2 regions of the Actimicrobium antarcticum genome follow, and region 1 is predicted to be linked to the other one. Evidence: riboswitches for the same ligand, from Rfam matches in the RefSeq annotation. Region 1 holds a riboswitch; the other holds the start of a gene.
What was found. A riboswitch is a leader RNA that binds a small molecule or an ion and turns the genes downstream of it on or off. The one in region 1 is predicted to bind cyclic di-GMP.

Region 1 (9,274 bases):
GCTTTATTTCGATCGTCGCCAATGATGTGGCGCGCCGTTTCGATTCCCTGCGCGACGTCAACATGCGCGTCGGCGCGCTGCCGACCTACCCGAGCAATGCCTTGAAATACAACCTGACCTGGAGCACCGACGGCCTGATCAACGAGTACTGCAATCCGTGTGAAGCGATCGTCGATGGCCAGTTGCGCGAGACTTCGCCGCTAGAAGAGATGGAGCATTTTTCGCTCGATGGCGTCGACTACGAAGCGTTCAACACCTCGGGTGGCCTCGGCACGCTGTGCGCCAGCCTGGCCGGAAAAGTCCAGAACCTGAACTACAAGACGGTGCGCTATCCGGGGCATCGCGACATCATCAAGATGCTGGTGCGCGACCTGCAACTGGGCCAGCCCGAGCGTCGCCACATCCTCAAGGAAGTCATGGAGGCGTCGATACCGATTACCAAACAGGATGTGGTGCTGGTATTCGTCAGCGTGGTCGGCATGCGCGAAGGACGCCTCGAACAGCAGACCTATGCCAAGAAAATCTACAGCCAGACCGTCAACGGCCAGCTGCTCTCGGCGATCCAGCTGACCACCGCGTCCGGCATCTGCGCGATGGTCGATCTGGTGGTGCAGGGCAAGCTGCCGCAGCACGGATTGGTGCGGCAGGAACAGGCCCGGCTGGATGACTTCCTTGCGAATCGCTTTGGCCAGTATTATTCGGCTTGAATTCAAACCGAGTTCAACCTGAATTCAACTTGATGCTGCCGACACAGGCAGTGCAACAACAGGAGACATGAATGCAATCGATACCCCACTTGCTGGCCGGATTCGGCGTCGACATGACGACGTATCAGGGCCAGGACCTGCCGTGCCGTACCCCGGTCACTGGCGCGGTCCACGCTACCCTGCGCATGGATACGCCACAACAGGTCACGCAAAAAATCACCGATGCCCGGAGCGCATTCGAGCGCTGGCGCACCGTGCCGGCGCCACGTCGCGGCGAACTGATCCGCCTGTTCGGCGATGAACTGCGCACCCACAAGCAGGCGCTAGGCCAGGTCGTGACACACGAAGCCGGCAAGATCCTGCAGGAGGGGCTGGGCGAGGTGCAGGAAATGATCGATATCTGCGACTTCGCGGTGGGTCTGTCGCGTCAGTTGTATGGCCTGACGATCGCCTCGGAACGGCCCGGTCACCGGATGATGGAAACCTGGCATCCGGTGGGTGTGGTCGGCGTGATTTCGGCGTTCAATTTTCCGGTCGCGGTGTGGGCCTGGAACGCGGCGCTGGCGCTGGTCTGCGGTAACAGCGTGGTCTGGAAACCGTCCGAAAAAACCCCGCTCACCGCGATCGCCACGCATGCCCTGTTCATGAATGCCGTAGCGCGTTTTGGCAGCGATGCGCCCCCCGGGCTGGCCCAGTTGGTCATCGGCGACGCCCGCTGCGGCGCCGCGCTGGTCGCCGACAAACGGGTGCCACTGATCAGCGCCACCGGCAGCACGCGCATGGGACGCGCGGTGGCAGCCGCTTGCGCGCAACGTCTGGCACGCACGATCCTGGAACTGGGCGGCAATAACGCGATGATCGTCGCGCCCAGCGCCGACCTCGACATGGCGCTGCGCGGCATTGTTTTTTCAGCGGTCGGCACGGCCGGACAGCGCTGCACCACGCTGCGCCGCCTGTTCGTACACGACAGCATTTACGACGCGCTGTTGCCGCGCCTGAAAGCCAGTTACGGCACGCTGCCGATCGGCGATCCGTCCGACCCGGCCACGCTGGTCGGGCCGTTGATCGATGCCCAGGCGTTCGAGGCGATGCAGGCCGCGCTGCAGCAGGCACGCGACGAGGGCGGGGCGGTGTTTGGCGGCACGCGGGCCGAAGTCGCTGGTGGCGAGGGCGGTCACTACGTCCACCCCGCGCTGGTCGAATTGCCGGCGCAATCGGCCATCATGCATCACGAAACCTTCGCGCCCATCCTATACGTGGTGCGCTACCAGAGCCTGGAGCAGGCGATTGCGCTGAACAACGCCGTGCCGCAAGGACTGTCATCGAGCATCTTCACGACCGACCTGCGCGAAGCCGAAACCTTTCTGAGCGTGGTCGGCAGCGATTGCGGTATCGCCAACGTCAATATCGGACCCAGTGGTGCCGAAATCGGCGGTGCGTTCGGTGGTGAAAAAGAAACCGGCGGCGGTCGCGAATCCGGCTCGGATGCCTGGAAGGGTTACATGCGACGCGCCACCAACACGATCAACTACAGCCATTCCCTGCCGCTGGCGCAGGGCATCAGTTTTGATCTGTAAGGCGGACCGACCATGCGTATCGACTTTCCCGCCATCGGCGAAGTACTGGTCGACCGGGGCCGCCGCGAATTGTCGCGCCGTCGCCTCGGTCACTGTCATTCCGGCTGCGAGACCACTGGTCCCGCAGACTGTCATTCCGTTACACAGGAACTCTTCATGAGCACCAACAATACCAATCTCGCCAACCTGGTCGAGAAGGTCATCGGCGCCGATGGCGCAGCGCAGGTCAATCGGCTGATGACGATACCGGCGCTCTTTTCGAACTGGGAATGCGGCCAGGTCTCGCGCAAGGAAATGGCCCAGGCCCTCAACATGGTGCTGTTCCACGATCTGTTGTTGCGGGTGCCGACCGGTCGCCGCTACACCGAAGAAGTCGCAGCGCGAGGCGGCAAGGTGTTCCACGACCACGGCGCCTTGCGCACGGTGCTGTGGCAGGACAACGGTGCGCTGCCGCCGGGCGAGACTGCGTTCACGCGGATACTGGAGCCGCTCGGGTACCGCCTCAATGGCGTCTTTCCGCTGGATCGCATTGGCATGACGGGGCGCTCGTATGCGCAGCAGGACAGTCCGGAACAGATTGCGCAGTTCTTCGTCAGCGAACTGCATCCGGAGAAATTTTCGGCAGCTTTCCAGGCTGCCGTGACGCGCGTGGTAGCGAGTTCGCAGGAACCGCTGTCGCCGAAAGCGCAGGCGCTGTTGCAGGACATCGGCCGTAATGACCGCTTGTCGGTGACCGATGCGATCACCTTACTGACGGCGTTGCGTGGCTGTTTTGCACGTCAGCACGCCACGCCGAGTCTGGCCGACTACGAGATCCTGCGGGCTGAATCGGCTGAAATGGCGTGGATCACGACCGAGGGCAACATGTTCAATCATGTGACCGACCGTGTGGCGGATGTGGCGCAGGTAGCGCTGGCGCAACAGGGATTGCGGCGTCCGATGAAGCAGAGCGTGGAAGTGTCGGCCAATGGCCGGGTCCGCCAGACCGCGTTTCTGGCCGATAGCGTGACGCGGCAGTTCATTGCTGCCGACGGCACGTTGGTCGAGCGCGACGTGCCGGGCAGCTTTTATGAATTCATCAGCCGCGACCTGATTCACGATGCGGCGGGTACGCGGCTAGACCTGAGTTTTGATACCGGAAACGCGCAGGGTATTTTCAGAATGACTGCCGCCGGGTCCTGAACGCTATTGCAGCGAGACTGCCTGTGACACGTCTGCGCCCCATCTGGCCGGCAACTTGAAGTACGGGTCGGGCATGCCCAGCGAGGTCACGAACAATCCGGCGATGCCACGGGTGCTGTTGAGTTTCATGACCACGGCCATTTGCGTCCTCGGGCTGGTGTGGACGATGCTGGCAAAACGGCTGGCCGGATGGCGCGCCATCCAGGCTGGTGCGACATACCGCTTGAAATTTTGCAGGCTGTCTTCGAACACCACGAATTTATCGGCCAGCGGCAACGTGGCGTATTGTTCCGGCACATTGGTGCCCGGATTGCCGGTCACCGTGTAGGTCGGCGACAGCGCTTTGACGTAGTTGTACAGCGATTGGTAGTACTGCAAATGGGCCCGGCTACTATCGTTGGTCATCTCATCAATGAAAAAGCCATCGACCTTGTAAAACGCCAGATAGGTATTGATGTCCTTCGTGACGTCCGACAGGCGGCGATTGCCGTACGACGTCGAGACATAGGCAATCACTTTGCCGCCAGCGACATGCAGCCGTTCAATCGCCGTGACATAGTTCGGATCGAGCCGGGTGCCGGGACCGCTGTTCGGATTCATGATCGCGGTCGTTGGCATTTGTTTGGCCAGCAGGTTCAGGCTGTGCCACGCCGTGCTATTCGGGCTGGGATAGAAATACGCCGGCACCAGTGCCTCGCGATAGATTGCCGCCTGGGTGCCGGTGGCAAACAACATCAGGCAGAGCGCCGAATAGACAGCGCGGACAATGCGATGCAGTGGTGTGAAGGAGCGGGAAACGGAGGTCATGACTTTGCCTTTTTTCGAGCCGTCCCATGGACGCGCTGAAGGTTGGCCTGGCAGCGGGATGCTGTCAGGTAGCTGGCTGACTTCCGGAGAAGCCCCTGTAGCTTTGCGTCGCTGGATTACTCCAGGTTTGCCGGTGTTACTTGATCGCTGTGTTGTGTGACGACGGTACTATCTGATCAGATCACTAAACATTGCATCCATGAAATATATCATAAATTTCTTTTGAGAAATTATTCTCTTTGTTTGATTTTATGTTTGATCATCATTAGCTGATTCCCTTCGGTCATTTTCGCCAGACATTGATGTCTGAAGTGCATCTCCGGATGCATACTTCCCTCTTTTTGAAAAAATCCAACCACCATGCTCTTCCCACATCGCCTGCGCGGAATTCTGGCTCTGCTGATCGTCACCCTGGTATGGGGCACCACATTCCCCGCCATGAAAGACCTGACGCAGCATTTTTCTGCGGTCTGGATCATCCTGATCCGTTTTGCGATGGCCGGCCTGTTGCTCTCGCCTTTCCTGCTGCGCGCCAGCCTGCGCGATTGCGCGCTGGGCGCGTTGCTCGGCGCGACCTTGTTCCTGTGCTACATGTTGCAGCTCGAAGGACTGGCGCTGACCAGTTCCAACCGCAACGCCTTCGTGACCGGCTTGAATGTCCTGGTGGTGCCGATGCTGGGACTGCTGGCCGGCAAAGCGCCCGAGCGGCGCATCGTCATCGCCATCGCGCTGGCGATTCTCGGGTTGTTTGCCTTGTGCTGGGATGGCGGCGCATGGAGCGCGGGCGATACGCTGGCGCTGATCGGCGCATTTTTTTTCGGGGTCTACGTCAAGCTGCTCGAAGTGCTGACCCGCCGGGCCAGCAGCCTGATGGTGCTCACGACGGTACAGATCATGGTGGTCGCATTATGTTCGCTGCTCTGGTTGTCGGTGTGGGAACTGCCACGCAATCCGGTCGCCTGGCCCGTCATGGAGGCGGCCATGCGCGACAACGCCGTCAATTTTATCTATCTCGGGGTACTCGCCACGGCGGCAATCATTTCATTGCAAACCTGGGGACAACGCCACAGCAGCGCCAACGAAGCGGCGGTCATTTACGCTTTCGAGCCCGCCTGTGCTGCGATCGCCGCGTATTTCTGGCTGGGTGAAACCATGACCTGGCGTGGTCTGGCGGGGGCGGCGTTGCTGATTGCCGGAATGATCGTCAGCCAGTGGATGCCTGCGCGTCCACGTGGGGTGGTAACGGCCTGATCTACTATGCGTTGTCCGCATATCAGATATGGCGAAAGAAAATTGGCGGTGATTCATCGCAACCCCTATAGTTTGTTCGTCTCCTCTATGTCTACCCAAATTGATGTAGATTCAGCCCGCTTTCTTAGCGGGCTTTTTTTTGGCTGTTGCAGTCGCTGGCCGCTGGGTGGCAGGGTTCAAGCAAGGTGGTCGCGTCGTTATCCTGATCGTTGCTGTCATTCGCAAAGCATATAACTGATATTGCAAATGGAAATTAGCATTGCCCCGCCTCAACCCTTATAGTTTGCCTGTCTCCTCTATGTCTACCCAAATTGATATAGATTTTGCCCGCTCTCGTAGCGGGCATTTTTTTGCCTGTTGATATTGTTCTCCTGACGCCAGCACGCTCGCCCGAAATTGCAGCGCAACTCAATGCCGTGGCACCACATCCAGATAGCGCCATGTCGTCAGCATCACCGGATGGCGCTGGTAATTCTGCAGCCACGGGTGATGCACATCGGCCGCCAGCGGATAGGTGCGCAGCACCCACGGGGCATACGCTTGCACCAGCTGGTTCATCTCGCGATACAGCGCATTGCGTGCCGGCGAGTCCGGCAGCAGCAGTGCCTGTTCGTACAGCCGGTCAAATGCCGGCAATCGAAAGCGCGCCCGGTTCGCCGAACCACTGTTGGGGCCGTACAGCAGCTGGTAAAAATTCTCGCCATCCGGAAAGTCCGCGATCCATTGCGATTCCAGCATCTGCACCTTGCCCAGACGCGCCGCTTTCAGCAGGTCGGTAAATTTGCCACTGCTGAAGACCACCCGGATACCGATCTCTTTCAGGCTGCGTTCCCACAGTTCGTCGCGCAGGCGTCCGGTGCTCGATGCCAGACTATGCATCGTCAGGATCAGCGGTGTGCCGTCCGGTTGCTCGCGCCAGCCATCGCCATTGCGGTCGCGGTAACCGAAGCGGTCGAGCAGGGCGCGTGCCAGTGCCGGATTGAATTCGCTCGCGCTGGCCGGGGCCGCGTCGTGGCCAAAGACATTGGGTGGCAGTGGCGACATAGCCGGAATCGCCAGCCCCTGCGACAGCACACGGATATCTTCGGCGCGGTGGTAGCTCAGGCTGATGGCGCGGCGCAATGCAATCTGCGGCAAGGCATAGCCACCGAGCACCGGGTCTTCCATGTTCATCCACAGATAATCCAGTGCCATCTCCGGAAACAGCGCCAGCCGGATGCCTTGCGCGATCAGTTCGGGCTTGAGCTTGCCATCCTCCAGCACCAGCTTCGCCAGCGCTGCCGGCACCGGCTCCAGATAATCCACATCACGGTTCAGGAACCCGAGTACCCGCGCTTGCGGTTCTTCGATCACCTTGATGTCGATACGACCGATCAGCGGCAGTGACTTGCCTGCCAGCGCACGCGCAATTCCGGGATTGGCGGTGCCGCTGTCGCCAAATACCGTCGGGCGAAAATCCGGATTGGCCTCCAGTACCAGGCGGCTGCTGCGCTGCCATTGCGTCAATCGATACGGTCCGGTCCCGACCGGAAGCGCGGACTTCGCTGCGATGGTTTCGTGCGCCACCACCGACAGCGCCGGCATCGCCAGCAGGTACAGGAAATTGTTGTCTGGCTGGTTCAGGACGATCTGCAGCGTGTAGCGATCCGGTGCCGTCAAGCCGGCGATGGCGCGGTCGGGATCGAACTTGCCCTGCTTGAGTTGGGTATCGCCGGCCAATTTTCCGTCAAGTAAAAACAGCCAGGGTGACTTCAACGCCGGATCGTAATGTCGCTGCAGGCTGTAGATCAGGTCAGCTGCCACCAGCTCGCGCGGCTGGCCACCGAAGGCGGGGTCGGGCGTGAAACGGATGCCGCGCTTCAGTGTCAGCGTATAGGTCTTGCGGTCGGCGCTGATGGCGGGCATTGCCGTGGTCAGATTCGGTTGCAATGTCAGCGGTCGCGCCAGATAGTCGTAGCGCAGCGGGGCATCGAAAATGTTTTCGATCAGGCTGAGCGTGCTGATATCGGAGGCTTGCGCGGGATCGAGCACGGTCTCGCTGTTTTGCAGCACCACGTGCAGGGTTTTCGACGGGTCTGCGGCGCTCGCGGGGACACACAGCGATAGCAGGCACGCTGCAGCGAAGCAGCGCAGGGAGGTGAGGCGCGCAGCGATCATGGTATGGTTTTCAGGGCAGGGGATGAAGGTCGTAGCGCGTTGTCGCGGCTGCGTTATTTTCGAGCCAGAATCTTAGCCCGAATTCAGGCGCGGCTTGGCGAATCATTCTTCGACCATGACCGTCCTGATCGGGAGAAATCAGGTCCTTGCAAAAAATCATCGCGGTCAGACTCGAACAGCGGCGCTGAGAAATCCGACTGCGCGAAGCGTGCCTGATGTCTCGCTCAAGCGCCCGGTCAAAGCCATGTCTGATCGAACACATACCCATGTCCGCCAGAACAGGTACTCTTGTGCTCCCGACAATATTGTCTTCAATGGCTGACGCTGCCTGCTTATCCAGCGGCAGCCACCTTCCATCCTTGAGGATCTCCTGATGAAAAAACTCCCTGTAGTGAACCCCCTGTTACTGGCAGCTTGCTGCACTCTGGCCATGTCGATGGCGAACGCCGCCGACTCAGCCACTGTCAGGATCACGCCGCTCGGCAGCCACGACGGCGAATTCTGCGCCGCCGACCGGGCGCTGATTTTTGAAGATCCGGATGGCACGCGCATTCTTTACGACGCTGGTCGCACAGTGCGTGGCGGCAGCGATCCGCGCCTCGGCAAAATCGACGCGGTCCTGCTCAGCCACGTCCACGGCGACCACCTCGGCGACATCCACCAGGCCGCGGCCAATGCCGGCACCTGCGCTGCGCCGGATTTTTCGGTGAAGAGCACGCCATCGTCGGTCAGCGAAGAAGTGGTACTGGCAAAAAAAGCCAAATTTTTTGTCGGCGGCGAGATGGGCAGCTTTTTCAGCAACCGGATCAAGGCCGCAGGCGGCACTGCCGATCAGGTGCGTCTGGTCCGCTTCGGTGGGCAAAGCAAGATCGGTGGCGTGAGCATTGCCAGCGTGCCGGCCGCGCATTCGAACGGCCTCGATCCCAAATTCCTGCATGGCCATCTGGCCGACGAACTGACCGACAATGCGCTGACTGCCTACGTCGGTCCGCCGGGTGGTTATGTGCTGACGTTCTCGAACGGACTGGCCGTGTATCTGTCGGGTGATACCGGCATCATTGCCGATCAGGATATGGTGGTGCGGCGTTTCTATAAAGCGAAACTGGCCGTGCTCAATATCGGTGGCACGTTTTCAACCGGTCCGGTGGAAGCGGCGTACGTGATCAACGATCTGGTGCAGCCGAATGCCGTGCTGGCCTCGCATGCCAACGAAGCCGCCACCAAAGACGGAAAACTGCTGCCGGGAACACGCACCATGATGTTCAAGGCAGCCGTCAAGGTACCGACCTACCTGCCGGTCAGCGGCAAGTCGATGGACTTTGATGCGGAAGGAAAGTGCGTCGCGGGTTGCTGATCGTTGATGGTGTGACAGAGGAGTACGGAAAACCGTACTCCTCTGTCAGCGCCGTTCCATCGTCGCGCCGAAGCGTTCCTCGGCTTCCTGGAACATCAGTTTCACCTTCTCGACATCCCACGGTCCTTCGACCAGCGTCTCGTGGTCCCAGCCGCTGCGCGGTGCATGCGACGCAAAAAAATCACCGGCGTACACATGGATCGCCGACGTCATTTTTCCGATCGGATTGAGGACCGAGT
Region 2 (9,274 bases), on a different contig from region 1:
AGCGATTTGCCGTCCCGCTGGCGTTTTGCGCCGGCGCAGTGAACGTCCTGGCTTTCGCGCCATACGGCTTGTGGCCGCTGCAAATCCTTTCTTTGAGTGCGCTGTTCTGGCTGCTGATGCGTACCGATGGCGTGCGTCGCAGCGCGCTGTTGGGCTGGATGTATGGATTTGGCTGGCTGCTGTTCGGTACCTGCTGGCTGTATGTCAGCCTGCATGATTACGGCGCCCTGCCGGCACCGGTAACGGTGATTGCCGTGGCCGGACTGGCGCTGTTCCTGGCCGGACTGATGGCCGGCGCCACCGGACTGGCCGCCGCGCTGCGGCAACGCTGGGACAGTGCCCCCCGGGTATTGCTACTGCTGTTACTGCCGGCTCTGTTCATGCTGGCCGAATGGACGCGGGCGTGGATATTTACCGGATTCCCGTGGCTTGCGGCTGGCTATGCCCACCAGAGCGGACCGCTGGCGGGCTTTGCGCCGGTCATTGGCGTGTACGGTATCGGCTTGCTCAGCGCAGTGATTGCCGGTGCACTGGTCCTGCTGCCGAGACACAAATGGCTGGCACTGTTGCCGGCCGTGCTATTTATTGGCGGCGCGGTCCTGCAGCAGATCAACTGGACTGCGCCCTTCGGCAAACCGATCACGGTGCGTCTGCTGCAAGGCAACGTGCCGCAGGAAATGAAGTTCAACCCGGACCGCATACCCGACACGTTGATCAATTATTACGACCTGATCACGGCCAAACCCGCCGACCTGATCGTGACACCCGAAACCGCCCTGCCACTGCTGGCAAACCAGTTGCCGCCAGATTATCTGCCGCGCCTGGGCACATTTGCGCGCAACACCGGCAGCCATTTGCTCGTCGGCGTACCGATCGCCGACAGTGCGCAGCATTACACCAACAGCGTGCTCGGCATCGGCAGCGGCGGCCTGGTGTCCTACCGCTACGACAAACATCATCTGGTGCCATTTGGCGAATTCATTCCGCTGGGTTTTCGCTGGTTCATCGACATGATGCAGATGCCGCTGGGCGACTTTAGCCGTGGCGCGGTGCAACAGGTGCCAATGCCCGTCAAGGATCAGTGGGTCTTGCCGAACATCTGCTACGAAGATCTGTTTGGCGAAGAGATCGCCGACCAGCTCAGCGGCAATGGCGCGCAAGCCACGCTGCTGCTCAATGTCTCGAACATTGCCTGGTTCGGCAACTCGATCGCGCTGCCGCAGCATCTGCAGATCTCGCAAATGCGCTCGCTCGAAACTGGCCGGCCGATGCTGCGTGCCACCAATACGGGCGCGACCGCCGTGATCGACCAGAAGGGCCGCGTGCTGCACAGCCTGCAGCCACTCACCGCTGGCGTGCTGGACGCCTCGGTACAAGGTTATCGCGGTACCACGCCGTATATTTTGCTGGGCAACCGGCTGATCCTGGCGATTGCCGCCGCAATGCTGCTGCTGGCAGGCGTGCTTGGCCGCAAAAAGGTGGCCGGGCGCGTGCCCGGCTCACCCGAAAACCGCTAAAATCCCTCTCTTTGCTGTGATCCTGTCGGGATCAGGCACGACAACCCCTACTTCCGCTGCGATCCGAACCAGATGCTCACATTCCAACAAGTCATTCTCAAACTGCAAGAATACTGGGCTGCCCAGGGCTGTGCCTTGCTGCAACCGTACGACATGGAAGTCGGCGCCGGCACCTCGCATACCGCGACCTTCCTGCGCGCAATCGGCCCGGAGCCATGGCGCGCTGCCTACGTGCAGCCTTCGCGCCGTCCGAAAGATGGTCGCTACGGTGAAAATCCGAACCGCATGCAGCACTATTACCAATACCAGGTAGTCCTGAAGCCCGCGCCGGAAAACATCCTGGAACTGTACCTCGGCTCGCTCGAAGCGCTCGGCCTGGATCTCAAGCAAAACGATGTGCGCTTCGTTGAAGATGACTGGGAAAACCCGACGCTGGGCGCCTGGGGCCTGGGCTGGGAAGTCTGGCTCAATGGCATGGAAGTCACGCAATTCACGTATTTCCAGCAGGTCGGCGGGCTCGATTGCAAACCGGTGCTGGGTGAAATCACCTACGGCATCGAGCGCCTGGCGATGTATTTGCAAGGTGTGGAAAATGTCTATGACCTGGTCTGGACCGAACGCAGCGACCACGGCGTGACACGCAACCTGACTTACGGCGACGTGTTCCACCAGAACGAAGTCGAGCAATCGACCTACAACTTCGAACACGCGAATACCGATTTCCTGTTTTCTCAATTCACCAGTTTCGAGTCCGAAGCCAAGCGCCTGATGGAGTTGTCGCTGACACTGCCGGCCTACGAAATGATCCTGAAGGCAGCGCACAGTTTCAACATGCTCGACGCCCGTGGCGCGATTTCGGTGACCGAACGCGCCGCCTATATCGGCCGTATCCGCACGCTGTCGCGCGCGGTCGCAGCGGCCTATCTGGCATCGCGTGAAAAACTCGGGTTCCCGATGTGCGGTGACCCGCGCCAGGTCGCCTGAAACAGGGTGATGCACACCCTGGCCTCTCCCTTTTCACTATGTGCTGCCGGCCGTCGGCAGCCTGCTCCGGAATGACTGCTTAAACATGAATCAAACGCTACTGGTCGAACTGCTTACCGAAGAACTGCCGCCCAAGGCGCTTGCCAAACTGGGCGAGGCCTTCGCCCAAGGCGTGGCGCAGGGATTGGCATCGCGCCATTTTCTGGAGACAGCGTCGGTCACCACGACCTATGCCTCGCCACGCCGACTGGCCGTGACGATCACGCAAGTGCGTGCGGTCTCGCCCACCAAAACCATGCGCGACAAGGTCCTGCCGGTCTCGGTGGCACTGGATGCGGAAGGCAACCCGAGCGCACCGCTGCTGAAAAAACTGGCAGCGATGGCCGTGGCGATTCCCGGCGCGACACCGACGCTGGCCGATCTGGAGCGTGCTGCCGATGGCAAGGCCGAGAGTTTTTTCTACAATTACAGCGCGCCGGGTGCCTCGCTGCGCGATGGCCTGCAACAGGTACTGGAAGAAGCCATCGCCAAATTGCCGATCCCGAAGCTGATGAGCTACCAGCGTCCCGATGGCAGTACCGTACAATTCGTGCGTCCGGTGCATCGGCTGATCGCGCTGTTCGGCGATGAATTGCTGCCGCTGTCGCTGCTGGGACTCCACGCCGGGCGGGTCACGCTGGGCCACCGCTTTCTGTCGGAGGGCGAATTACGCATCACCGACGCCGACAGCTACGGCACGATCCTCGAACAGCAGGGCAGCGTCATTGCCGATCCGGTGGCCCGCAAGGAAACCATCCGCGCGGCGCTGCTGGCAGCGGCCGGTGACGACAAGGTGCTGATGCCCGAAGCGCTGCTCGACGAAGTCGCCGCACTGGTCGAATGGCCGGTGGTGTATGCCTGCCATTTCGAGGAAGAATTCCTGGCGGTGCCGCAGGAATGCCTGATCCTGACGATGCAGACCAACCAGAAATATTTTGCGCTGACCGACAACGATGGCAAGCTGCGCTCACGGTTCCTGATCGTCTCGAACATCGCCACCGCCGATCCGCAGCACATCATCGGCGGCAACGAGCGCGTGGTGCGGCCGCGCCTGTCGGATGCAAAATTCTTTTTCGAGCAGGACAAGAAAAAATCACTGGCGGACCGCTTGCCCGGCCTGTCGAGCGTGGTGTACCACAACAAACTCGGCACGCAAGCACAACGCACCGAACGCGTCGCCACACTGGCAGGCAAGATCGCGCTGGCGCTGGGTGCCGATGTGGCACTGGCTGAACGCGGCGCGTTGCTGGCAAAGACCGATCTGATCACTGACATGGTCGGTGAATTCCCTGAGCTGCAAGGCATCATGGGTGCGTATTACGCCCGTCACGATGGCGAACCGGCCGAAGTCGCGCTGGCCATTTCCGAGCACTACCAGCCGCGTTTTGCCGGCGATGCGTTGCCGTCCAGCGTGACCGGCACCACCGTGGCGCTGGCCGACAAGCTCGAAACCCTGGTCGGCATCTGGGGCATCGGCCTGCAACCGACCGGCGACAAGGACCCGTTTGCGCTGCGCCGCCATGCACTGGGCGTGCTGCGGATGATGATCGAAAAGCGCCTGCCGCTGTCGCTGTCGGGCGTGCTGGCCGATACCGCGAATCTGTTTGCCGGCAATCCGGCCTTCACCGTGCCCGGCCCCGCGCTGCTGGCATTCATGTTCGACCGGTTGCGCGGTCTGCTGCGCGAACGCGGCTTTACGCCGAATGAAATCGAAGCGGTCGTGGCGCAGCAACCCGATGTACTCGACAACATCATCGACCGGCTCGATGCAGTGCATGCCTTCGCCGCCCTGCCCGAAGCCGAGTCGCTGGCCGCCGCCAACAAGCGCATCACGAATATCCTGAAAAAGACCGACATCGTTCCCGGCGTCGTCCACAACGGCCTGCTGCGTGAAGTGGCCGAAGAAGCGCTGTATGGCGCGATGACGCTGTTGCAGCCGCACGTCGACGCAGCCTTTGCGGCCGGTGACTTCAGCGGCACGCTGCTGTCGCTGGCGCGTTTGCGTCACAACGTCGATGCGTTTTTCAAGGATGTGATGGTGATGGCCGAGGATGAACAACTGCGCGCCAACCGGATCGCCCTGCTGTCGCAATTGCACACGATGATGAACCGGGTGGCCGACATCTCGACCCTGGCCACATGAGCGAGCGCACCCCTCCGGTCAAGCTGATCATCCTCGACCGCGATGGCGTGATCAATCTCGACTCCGACGCGTTCATCAAGTCGCCGGAGGAATGGATTCCGATTCCCGGTTCGATGGAAGCGATCGCCCGCCTGAACCAGGCAGCTTATCGCGTGGTGGTGGCGACCAACCAGTCGGGAATAGCCCGCGGATTATTTTCGATGCACGCGCTCAATGCGATCCACCAGAAAATGCACGATGCCGCCCAACAGGCCGGCGCCGACATCGATGCAGTGTTCTTTTGCCCGCATGCGGCGGACGCCAATTGCGATTGCCGCAAACCCAAACCGGGACTGCTGCATGAAATCGCCAGTCGCTATGAAGTCAGCATGAAAGGTGTACCGACCGTCGGTGATTCGCTGCGCGACCTGCAGGCCGGTTATGTGGTGGGTTGCGTGCCGTTCCTGGTTCGCACCGGCAAGGGAATCGTGACCGAAGCCAAGGGCGGCCTGCCGCCGGGCACGACGGTCTTCGACACGCTGAGCGCCGTGGTTGACCATTTGCTGACACCCGCCTGACCCTTCTTTTTTCCTGTTCCGGAGTTTCGATGTCTCGTTTTATCCTGCTGTTGCGCTCGCTGCTTTTTCTGGTTGTCATGGTGCTGGTCACGATTCCGTGGGCCTGTATCTGCTTCGTGGCCTTGCCGTTGCCCTACGGCGCGCGTTATTTCATTACCTCACGCTGGAACGTGTTCGTGATCTGGCTGGCAAAGATAGTGTGCGGGATTCGCTATGAGGTGCGTGGCGTGACGAACCTGCCGGATGCGCCGGTGATCCTGTTGTGCAAGCATCAGTCCGCTTGGGAAACGATTTTCCTGTTGTCGGAAATGCCGCGCCCGTTGATTTTCGTGCTGAAAAAAGAATTGCTGTACGTACCGTTTTTTGGCTGGGCGCTGGCGCTGCTGCGCATGATCCCGATTGATCGCAGCAATGGCCGCGACGCCTTTGCCCAGGTCGTGGTACAGGGCCGCAAGCGCCTGGCCGATGGCCAGTGGGTCATCATGTTCCCGGAAGGCACCCGTACTGCAGTCGGTGGTCAGGGCAAGTACAAGGGTGGCGGTGCACGGCTGGCGGTCGAAACCAATACCGTGGTGGTACCGATCGCGGTCAATTCCGGCGAATGCTGGCCCAAGAATTCCTTCATCAAGAAGCCGGGTCTGGTGACCGTATCGATAGGGGCGCCCATTTCATCCGAGGGCAAGACACCCGCCGAACTGATGCAGGCGGTCGAAAACTGGATCGAGTCCGAAATGCGGGTGATTTCGCCGACCATGTATGCGACGCCGTTCGTGCCCAAATAGCGGAATCTCCCTGCCGTGACCCAGCCGCGCAATCTTTCTGCCGATGCGAACCTGCTGAGCACACAGCAGGATCTGTTTGCGGCGGAACTGACGCCACTGTCCGCACAGGGCACTGGCAGCGCGACAAGCCCGAAACGTCGCCTGCATATCGGCAACCACATCCTCGAATTCAGTCTGAAGCGCTCGACGCGGCGCACCATCGGTTTCCTGATTAATGATGACGGGCTGCGGGTGACGGCGCCACGCTGGGTCTCGGTGGCCGAAATCGATAATGTGGTGCGCGACAAGCAACGCTGGATTTTTGCCAAGCTCAATGAACGCCGCGACCGCAAGGCGCGCCAGTTGCCGGCGGCCATGCAGTGGAGCGATGGCGCTGCGGTACCGTATCTGGGCGGCACGCTGACATTGCGGATCGTGGCGCATCAGCGCAGTACCATTTCGTGCAATCTGGAATTGGCAGAACTGATGGTTTGCCTGCCGGTCGATGCCAGCGAACAGCAGCGCAAGGAATGTGTGCAAGCGTGGCTGCAACTGGAAGCAAAACGGATCTTTGGCGAACGCCTGCCGCTGTACGCCGACAAGCTGGGTGTGCGCTACCAGTCGTATGCGCTGTCCTCGGCGACGCGCCAATGGGGCTCGTGTACCGCCGATGGCCGTATCCGGCTGAACTGGCGATTGATCCATTTTTCATTGCCATTAATCGATTATGTTGTTGCTCACGAGTTATCACACTTGCTTGAAATGAACCATGGCCCGCGATTCTGGTCTACCGTGCAATCGATCTTTCCGGAGTTCGAGGTAGCACGAAAAACTTTAAGGCAACAAGCTCCGGCGACCTTGCCCGCCTTTTGATGCACCGCTGGCCGCACTCCTGCGGCAGTTTTATTTTTCGGAGAAATGCTTTGCGTCTACTTCACACCATGTTGCGCGTCGGCAACTTGCAACGCTCGATTGATTTTTATACCAACGTCATGGGCATGACCCTGTTGCGTACCAGTGATAATCCATCCCAGAAATACACGCTCGCCTTTGTCGGTTACGGCAAAAACCCGGAACATGCCGAACTCGAACTGACCTGGAATTATGGTGTCGAGAGCTATGACCAGGGCACTGCCTACGGCCACATTGCGATCGCCGTGGAAGACGCTGCACAGACCTGCGCCGCGATCAAGCAAAGCGGCGGCACAGTCACCCGCGACGCCGGCCCTGTCAAAGGCGGCAGCACCGTCATCGCCTTCGTGCAAGATCCGGATGGCTACAAAATCGAACTCATTGAGCGCAAGCCGATGTGATTTGCCAACAGTTGCCAGCCCAGATGATCTGGCCAGGCAACTAGATGTCGTGTTGCAATTTTCTCAAAAGAAAGTACAGTGGCTATGTTTTCAAGCCATGCCACGCACTTATCTGACATCGATAGACAAGAACACGTCTGACATGGGTTCGCCGGAACAGTACAACAGCAGGGATAAACAAGACAACGAAATAGCGTTACCTCTTCATGGGCCTGGTGATCATTTCCAGTGCACGACAAAGTTAACAACGATTAACTGGTGTTGAGTACCGCGCTGTCATTTATTTGCTAATTGGCAAACTCATTGAAAAATGGGGACGCAAAGCCTCCGGCCTACGGTCTGCAAAGATCACGGTAGCGGGGCTGCATGAAAAAATGATCCTGCCAGATGGACAGGATGATTCTTTCTTCGTCCGCGCCAACCCCTTGTTTGTATCTCATCCTTACAAGGGAATTCAATGAAGCAACCTGTATCGCGGAAGGTGGTCGTCCGCACCCTGATCACCACCGCTACCCTCGCAGTCACCGGCCTCGGTATCGATGCCGTCACCACCCCGAATAACCAGACAGTTGCGCCGGTCGCCACTGCCACGGCCGCTACGACAGGCAATCGATGGAATGCCCATCCGATGCTGCTGGCGCAATCGATGCTGGTCAGCGCCGGCACTGCCGATTCGGTCAGCCCGCAGGAGATGCCGCTTGCCCCCGCAGCACCGTCAACTCTCAGCCAGGAAACGATGGCATCCATGGAAATGCCGGCGGACTTTGTGCCCGCCAGCGCTACCGGTGTCACCGGCAATGCCCCATTCGCCCGGATCGCACTGAATGGCTTTTCATCCGGCAGCGCGGCGATCGCCCAACTGGGTGGTCATCTCGACGCGGTGGCGCAGTGGTACGGCATGAGCAATACCGAATTCCGCCAGATGCTGCTTACGGACAGCAGCGTACACATCGATCGCAAGGGCCGTGTACTGCATATCGATCAAGAACTCGCAGTTGGCCTGAAGAACGGATCTGTGATGGCCACCACGACTGTCTCGACATCGGTGGCGGCAGCTGGCGGCGCCAGCCCGTTTCCGCTATCGGAAACTTTCCTGCTGCACAGCAAGCCGGGTTCGACCCGTGTGCTATACCTCGACTTCACAGGCCAAGGTAGCTATCCGGCATTTGACATGGATGGCGTACCGTCGACCTTCAGTACCGCCGAACGTCTGGTGATCCAGCGCGTGATGTTGCGCGTAGCGGAAGATTATTCAGCCTTCGATGTCGACGTCACGACCGAGCCGCCCGTGAACGTCAGTGGCAAAATCGGCGCGACGATATTAATCACACCGCGCTCGATCAATGCAGGTGGCTACACGTACATGAATTCGTTCAGGACGTTCACGCCCGGTAACGCTTCATCCTTTTGCTACCCGAATAATCTGGCCTATGTCGAAAAATACATTGCCGAATGTGTTTCGCACGAGCTCGGTCATACGCTGGGCCTGACCCATCAGGGTGTGTCGCCGTCAACGTCTTACTACAGCGGTCAGGGCTCCGGCGATACGGGTTGGGCCCCGATCATGGGCGTAGGCTATTACAAGAACCTGACGCAATGGTCGAAAGGCGAGTACCTGAACGCCAACAACCAGCAGGACCCGTATGCGACGATGGCCAAATTGGGGTTGCTGCCACGTGCCGATGACCATGGCGACACGATTGCCAAGGCCGACGCATTGATATCGAGAAGTGCCAATGGCCTGAACAATCTGAGCGGTTTTGGTCGCATCGAAACGCCAGGCAGCGTCGATATGTTCAAGTTCGCAGCAGGCGCCGGACCCGTCAGCCTGACCGTGGCCGGCTCGATGCTTGGCAGCGATCTGGACGTTGCCGTCCAACTGCTGGATGGCAATGGCAGGGTACTGGCTGCCAGTACCAGCGCCACCACCACGCTGACCAAGACGCTCAGTCTGAACTTG

Region 2: linked by a shared signal. The riboswitch ahead of ABD720_RS02170 (zinc metalloprotease) and the one ahead of ABD720_RS15435 (spherulation-specific family 4 protein) in region 1 are both predicted to bind cyclic di-GMP.

What each region holds. Positions count from the first base shown of each region.
Region 1 is NZ_BAAAZE010000013.1:3,214-12,487, forward strand. Features, by position in the region: gene ABD720_RS15420 (saccharopine dehydrogenase family protein) at 1-707, shown strand, start outside; gene amaB (L-piperidine-6-carboxylate dehydrogenase) at 779-2,284, shown strand; gene ABD720_RS15430 (DUF1338 domain-containing protein) at 2,441-3,466, shown strand; gene ABD720_RS15435 (spherulation-specific family 4 protein) at 3,470-4,273, opposite strand; cyclic di-GMP riboswitch class I at 4,338-4,415, opposite strand; gene ABD720_RS15440 (DMT family transporter) at 4,634-5,524, shown strand; gene ABD720_RS15445 (ABC transporter substrate-binding protein) at 5,933-7,681, opposite strand; gene ABD720_RS15450 (MBL fold metallo-hydrolase) at 8,055-9,035, shown strand; gene ABD720_RS15455 (hypothetical protein) at 9,081-9,274, opposite strand, start outside.
Region 2 is NZ_BAAAZE010000003.1:38,267-47,540, forward strand. Features, by position in the region: gene lnt (apolipoprotein N-acyltransferase) at 1-1,517, shown strand, start outside; gene glyQ (glycine--tRNA ligase subunit alpha) at 1,590-2,501, shown strand; gene glyS (glycine--tRNA ligase subunit beta) at 2,587-4,683, shown strand; gene gmhB (D-glycero-beta-D-manno-heptose 1,7-bisphosphate 7-phosphatase) at 4,680-5,240, shown strand; gene ABD720_RS02155 (lysophospholipid acyltransferase family protein) at 5,270-6,022, shown strand; gene ABD720_RS02160 (M48 family metallopeptidase) at 6,074-6,874, shown strand; gene gloA (lactoylglutathione lyase) at 6,925-7,314, shown strand; cyclic di-GMP riboswitch class I at 7,598-7,684, shown strand; gene ABD720_RS02170 (zinc metalloprotease) at 7,772-9,274, shown strand, end outside.